2 regions of the Lacticaseibacillus paracasei subsp. paracasei genome follow, and region 2 is predicted to be linked to the other one. Evidence: predicted binding sites of a transcription regulator. Region 2 holds the regulator's gene; the other holds the start of a gene.

Region 1 (3,597 bases), 720 kb from region 2:
TTATACCGTTTCAATCATAGCCATTCTTGCTCTTGGTTTCTGGTGGTGGTATCGGGAACGACCCCAGAAGAAACTTGCTTGAATCTTGAATTTAAGCGCAAAAACACCCGCGGACAGTGAAATCTGCGGGTGTTTTTGAATGATCAATCATACGGGGTAAAGATAATGTAGTTTTGGTCCGTGGTTGCCTTAAAGTCAAACTGCGTGTTCTTCGCATTTTGTTTTGTCTCTTCATTGCTGATGGTTTCGGTTTGCAGCCCCAGAGCTGTCCGAAGTTTGTTGGAGATTCGTTGCATCTCAGCGTCGGAAGCAATCTGGTAAGCACCATCACCGACCCATGCGTTGACACCTTGCAAATGATCAGTCGAAACTGTTTTGGCGGCGTCACGGTAATTCAAGAAAATACTTTGCATATCATCAAAACTCATATTCGTGGCAATATTTTTTGAGATAGTGTCCATGAGCTTGGTAAAATTGCCAAGTGATCCAACAGAAATTGCTTTTTTGAGAATGGCCTTGATGACTTGTTGCTGCCGCTTCTGTCGGCCATAATCGCCCTCTGGGTCAGAGTGACGCATCCGTGAATATGCCAGCGCCATATTGCCATTGAGATGCATGGGGCCTTTCGTGAACTTCTGGTTGCCAGTGTATGGATCCTGAAAGGAAAACGGTACGACGACATCAATACCGCCGACAGCATTGACGACTTTTTCAAGCGCACCCATGTTGATTGTTAGGTAGTAAGAAATCGGGACATTGACCAGCTTGGAAACAGTGTTGATCGCCATGTCCGAACCGCCAACGTTGTACGCGGCATTGATCTTCTGCATGTTGAATTCCTTTGTGCCAATTAACTCTGCAGCGGTGTCACGCGGGATACTGACCATGGTTGTTTTCTTGGTTTTAGGATTAACGACAGCAACAATCATGGTATCAGAGTTGCCCTTTTCAATCCGACCATCAGCACCAGTATCGACGCCTAGTAGCAAAACGGCGAACGGCTTCTTGTTAGCAATGTCGGTACTGACATGTTTGGTCGCATGATATGTATTATTGATGGCATATTTTGCCTGACTGTATAACCGCAAGGCATACGCACCTGTTGTGAACAGACCAACCACAACGATTAGGCCGATCAATTTGCCCCAGCGAAAACGCCTCGGCTTCTGTTGTTGTTGGCGGCGATTAGAACGTGTCTCCATGTTTGAACTGCTCCTTCACAAAATCATTATTTCTATTATAAGGGATGAAAGCAGGGGTCAAGGTTAATATTCGATTACGATTATAGGGTGTGGGCGAGATAGTAAAGCCAAACCACCCACAAAGATCCAAGGCGGGCGATAATAGCCGTGCTGACTGCGCCAGTGTGTCGATAATCATATGCAAGAACAAGTCCAACCAATGTGGCGCTTAACCAGTGTCCACCCGGTTGCGTTAAAGCAAACAGGAGACTAGTGATCAAGGCACCGCCAAAGATACCGGTGACATTCACAAGATTACCGAATAGAACTTTGCGATAGGTTAGCTCTTCCAACACAGGAATAGCCAATCCGATCACTAGGAAATACCACGGATTAGTTGCCATACTGGACAGCTGCTGGTGAATCAGGCTGCTAGTTTGCGGTATTTTGAATAAAAATGTTTCTAGCCATGAACCCACAAGCTGAGCGACCAAAACGCCAACGATACCGATTAGTCCCCAGAAAACCCGTTGTTGTGGGGCGGCAACCCCAGGTTCTTCGATGGCGTTGGCAATGACTAACTGCCGCTCACTGAATCCAGCGGCAATCATCGCCAGCACACTGATCACAGTAGCAAGACCTAAGCTGAGTCGGCCAACGGGTAAGATTTGGAAAATCAGCAAGTTACCAATCAGCGCCACTAAATAGGCACCAATAATGGAAAGTCCATGTTTTTGTAGTGACATAAAGAGCTCCTTTAAAAAAATGTCTGGAATAAGTATAACATTCCACGGTTTGGGGTTGCATTCAACCGTAAAACTCGTTATAGTTACTTCTGTAGTTAGCACTTAGACATAACGAGTGCTAAATCAAAAAATGTAATGTGGAGGGATTGCCTTGTTAAAACCATTAGGAGATCGCGTGATTGTCGAGGTCGTTGAAGAAGAGGAGCAGACAGTTGGCGGCATCGTTTTAGCCAACAACGCAAAACAAAAGCCGCAAACCGGCAAAGTTGTTGCAGTAGGTGAAGGCGCTTTGACACCAGAAGGCAAGCGTTTGCCAATGGCCGTCAAAGTTGGCGATACTGTATTATACGACAAATACGCCGGCTCTGAAGTGAAGTATGAAGGTCAAGACTACCTTGTATTGCATGAAAAAGACATCATGGCAATTGCGTAACTAAATAATCGATCAATTTTGAGGTGAATAAAAACAATGGCAAAAGAAATTAAATTCTCTGAAGACGCACGTGCTGCAATGCTGCGCGGCGTTGATCAGTTGGCAAACACAGTTAAGACAACCTTAGGACCAAAAGGCCGCAACGTTGTTTTGGACAAGAGCTATGGCTCACCGGAAATTACCAATGACGGTGTCACAATTGCGAAGTCCATTGACTTGGAAGATCACTACGAAAACATGGGCGCCAAGTTGGTTGCCGAAGTTGCTTCCAAGACAAATGACATTGCTGGTGATGGTACCACAACCGCAACGGTTTTGGCACAAAGTATTATCCGCGAAGGCATGAAGAACGTTACAGCCGGTGCTAATCCTGTTGGCATTCGCACAGGGATTGAAAAAGCAACTAAGGCTGCCGTTGACGAATTGCACAAGATTAGCCACAAAGTTAATGGTAAGAAAGAAATCGCGCAGGTTGCGTCCGTTTCTTCCTCAAATACAGAAGTTGGTAGTCTGATTGCCGACGCCATGGAAAAAGTTGGCCACGATGGTGTGATTACCATTGAAGAAAGCAAAGGGATTGACACTGAACTCTCTGTTGTTGAAGGGATGCAGTTTGATCGCGGCTATCTGAGCCAGTACATGGTCACTGATAATGATAAGATGGAAGCTGACCTTGACGATCCTTATATCTTGATCACCGACAAAAAGATTTCCAATATTCAGGACATTTTGCCGCTGTTACAAGAAATCGTTCAACAAGGTAAGGCACTGTTGATCATTGCTGACGACGTTGCTGGTGAAGCATTGCCAACCTTAGTTCTGAACAAGATTCGTGGTACCTTCAATGTTGTTGCGGTTAAGGCCCCTGGCTTTGGTGATCGGCGTAAGGCTCAACTTGAAGATATCGCTACCTTGACTGGTGGTACCGTGATCAGTTCTGACCTTGGCTTGGATCTTAAAGACACCAAGCTTGAACAATTGGGTCGTGCCGGCAAGGTAACGGTTACCAAGGACAACACCACGATTGTTGATGGCGCTGGCTCTAAGGATGCCATTGCTGAACGGGTTAATATCATCAAGAAGCAAATTGATGACACGACCAGTGACTTCGACCGTGAAAAGTTGCAAGAGCGTTTGGCTAAGTTAGCTGGCGGTGTTGCGGTTGTCAAGGTTGGTGCCGCTACTGAAACTGAATTGAAGGAACGCAAGTATCGGATCGAAGATGCTTTGAATGCGA
Region 2 (3,597 bases):
TGTCGGTGGTGGCACGCCCAGCACGCTGACACCGACACAATTGGCTACATTGTGTCAGGGTATTCATGATATCCTACATTTTGATCAAGGGGAGTTTACTTTTGAAGCCAACCCCAATGACTTGCTCACGACCGAAAAATTGCAAGTGCTACATGATTATGGTGTCAACCGTTTGTCGATTGGCGTGCAATCGTTTAATGATGATGTATTACGCCGAATCGGCCGGATACATCGAGCAAAAGATGTTTACACTGCCATTGCTAACGCCCGTCAAGTCGGGTTTGATAATATTTCGATTGATTTGATTTTTCGACTACCTGATCAAAGCCGCGATGACTTTCTGACCAGTTTGCAAAAGGCGTTGGCACTGGATCTGCCGCATTACTCAACGTATTCCCTAATTTTGGAACGTAAAACGATCTTCTATAATCTGATGCGACAGGGCAAGTTGCGCTTGCCGACCCAAGACGTCGAGGCCGATATGTATCAAGATGCGATCGATCTCATGGAAGCACATGGCCGACATCAATATGAAATTAGTAATTTTGCAAAGGACGGGTACCAGTGTGAGCATAACTTGCTTTATTGGCGCAATGACAAGTACTTTGGCTTCGGTGCTGGCGCGTTTGGGTATCTTGGTCGTGATCGCTACCACAACTATGGTCCTATTAAGCAGTATTTAACACCATTACATGCTGACCACTTGCCGGTCCTTGAACATCATTTGGTGCCACAGTCAGAACAGATCGAAGAAGAAATGTTTCTAGGCTTGCGGACGATGCAGGGGGTCAGTGAAGCGCGGTTTTATGATCGCTACCACATGACAGTTGACGCCATTTATGGTGAAACTGTGCCGGAACTGGTCAGTCAAGGTTTGGTTGTGCGCCAAGATGGCTACATTCGCCTGACCAACAAAGGCAAGTTCCTTGGCAACGAAGTTTTTCAACGTTTCTTGATTGATGAGCCGCTTGTTTAAGTGCTAAAAGAAACGGCTGTGTTGTTAAAATGCACTTGCCATAATTTTCACTAGAAACGTTCACAATCTAGCAATCGTACCTTGACTTTGCTAACCTCGCTTGGTATATTATTCATTGTATTAGCACTCATATAAAACGAGTGCTAAAGGTGAGGTGAGAAAATGTTGACGAAACGGCAATTGCTCGTCTTAAAAGAGATCATCCGGTTGTTTACTGAAAGTGGCCAGCCGGTGGGCTCAAAGACGTTAATGCAAGAGCTGCCGGTTCACGTCAGTTCTGCGACGATCCGCAACGACATGGCAGCGCTGGAAGATGCCGGTCTGATCACCAAGACCCATAGCAGTTCAGGTCGAGTTCCTTCGACACAAGGCTATCGCTACTATCTTGATCATCTTGTTGAACCCGTGCGCGTCTCTCGCCATGATTTGGCAACGATCAAGCAGGAGCTTGGCCAGCGTTACAGCAAAATGGACGAAATTGTGGCACAAAGCGCGCAGATTCTATCAAATCTGACGAGCTACACCGCCATTAGTCTCGGTCCGGAAGTCAACAATATTAAGCTCACTGGGTTCCGACTCGTACCACTAGGTAACCATCAAGTCATGGCCATTTTGGTCACGAATAATGGTAATGTCGAAAATCAGGTGTTCACCGTCCCGCCGTCCATTTCTTCCGATGAACTTGAAAAAGCCATCAGAATTGTGAATGATCAGCTGGTCGGGTTGCCATTGGTTCAGGTAGCACAGCGGCTGAGGACGGATGTCCCGTCCATGCTAATGCAGTATTTGACCAGCCCAGACGGCTTCCTTGATATTTTTGGCAATGTCTTAAAGTCAGCTGCCTCTGAACGTTTTTATGTTGGCGGGCGGTTGAACTTGATGGATTACCTTGGCGATTCGGATATTCACGAGCTGAAAAAGATCATGTCGTTGATCGATGCGGATCACGGCGATCTGACTGAGTTGCTGGGCGGCCCGATCCGCCAAACACCGGTTCAAGTGCGACTGGGTCCGGAGTTAAAACCTATTGATCTAGCGAACCTCAGCTTGATCACTGCTAGTTATGATGTTGGTGGTCACGGTACCGGTATGATCGCCCTCTTGGGACCGACGCAAATGCCGTACTCCAAGATGATCGGCTTGCTCGACGTTTTTCGCGAAGAGCTAGCTAAACGGTTGACAGACTACTATGCCAACTTTGATCAATAATCATGTTAGCAAATAGCATCAGTTGGTGTTTTTAAGCCAACTGATGCGTTTAAAGAATAGCGTGAACTGACACGTTCAGAAATCGGCGCACAAATGCAATGGTCTTTTTTGGGCATTGTGCATGTGTTCCTTATGGACAGGCTTTTACGTCAGGAAACGCGTTAAAGGAGGATACCATGGCAGAACAAAAAGCAAAGCATGCAGCAAACGCCGCAAAGAAAGCTGAAAAGTCTGCTGATACGAAAGAGACTTCGTTAAAAGAAGATATTTTACAAGAAAGTATCGCGGATCTTAACGAACAACTTTCGAACAGTAAACATGACGGCGAGCAGTTGAAGCAAGAACGCGACGACTTTGAAGATAAATACCTGCGTGCCGCTGCAGAAATTCAAAATATGAATGCTCGCTTCGAGAAAGAGCAGCAAAAGCTGTTGAAATATGATGGGCAAAAGTTGGCTAAAGCCATTTTGCCAGTTGTTGATAATCTCGAGCGGGCGCTTGCAACCGAGGCCAAAGATGACAGTGCAGTTTCCCTGAAGAAGGGTGTTCAAATGGTTTACGATCATCTGGAACGCGCTTTGAAGGAAAACGGCATCACTGCCATTGATGGTGCCGGGGACAAGTTCGATCCCAATACCCAGCAAGCCGTTCAAACGGTCGCAGCGGATGATCAACATCCAGCTGACACAGTCGCGCAGGTATTGCAAAAGGGGTATTACCTCAAGGATCGTGTGTTGCGTCCTGCTATGGTTGTCGTTGCAAAATAATTAATCTGAAAATAAAGAAGGTATAAACTATGAGTAAAGTTATTGGTATTGATTTAGGGACTACCAACTCAGCTGTTGCGGTTCTGGAAGGTAATCAGCCAAAAATTATCACCAACCCTGAAGGCAATCGGACCACGCCATCTGTTGTTGCGTTTAAAGATGGTGAAATCCAAGTCGGTGAAGTGGCCAAGCGCCAAGCGATCACTAACCCAGACACGATTGTTTCCATTAAGCGCCATATGGGTGAAGCTAACTACAAAGTCAAGGTTGGCGATAAGGAATACACTCCTCAGGAAATTTCTGCGATGATTTTGCAATACATCAAGAAGTTCTCTGAAGATTATCTTGGTGAACCAGTTAAGGACGCCGTTATTACCGTACCGGCTTACTTTAATGATAGCCAACGGCAGGCCACCAAGGATGCCGGCAAGATTGCTGGTTTGAATGTTCAGCGGATTATCAACGAACCAACCGCTTCTGCCTTGGCTTATGGCTTGGACAAAGGCGACAAGGACGAAAAGATTCTGGTTTATGACCTTGGCGGTGGGACATTTGATGTTTCCATTCTGCAATTAGGCGACGGGGTCTTTGAAGTGCTGTCGACCAATGGTGATACCCATTTGGGCGGTGATGATTTTGATAACA

What was found. The regulator HrcA, encoded in region 2, represses chaperone genes, less so after heat shock. The targets are predictions, from matches to a motif close to TTAGCACTCNNNNNNNNNGAGTGCTAA.
Region 1: a site for HrcA is predicted at 2,023-2,049, ahead of groES (co-chaperone GroES). Genes of this name have one in related genera too.

The regions. Positions count from the first base shown of each region.
Region 1 is NZ_AP012541.1:2,286,773-2,290,369, reverse strand. Features, by position in the region: gene LBPC_RS11225 (hypothetical protein) at 1-82, shown strand, start outside; gene LBPC_RS11220 (LCP family glycopolymer transferase) at 144-1,202, opposite strand; gene LBPC_RS11215 (CPBP family intramembrane glutamic endopeptidase) at 1,283-1,927, opposite strand; gene groES (co-chaperone GroES) at 2,079-2,360, shown strand; gene groL (chaperonin GroEL) at 2,397-3,597, shown strand, end outside.
Region 2 is NZ_AP012541.1:1,570,719-1,574,315, reverse strand. Features, by position in the region: gene hemW (radical SAM family heme chaperone HemW) at 1-976, shown strand, start outside; gene hrcA (heat-inducible transcriptional repressor HrcA) at 1,139-2,185, shown strand; gene grpE (nucleotide exchange factor GrpE) at 2,362-2,952, shown strand; gene dnaK (molecular chaperone DnaK) at 2,982-3,597, shown strand, end outside.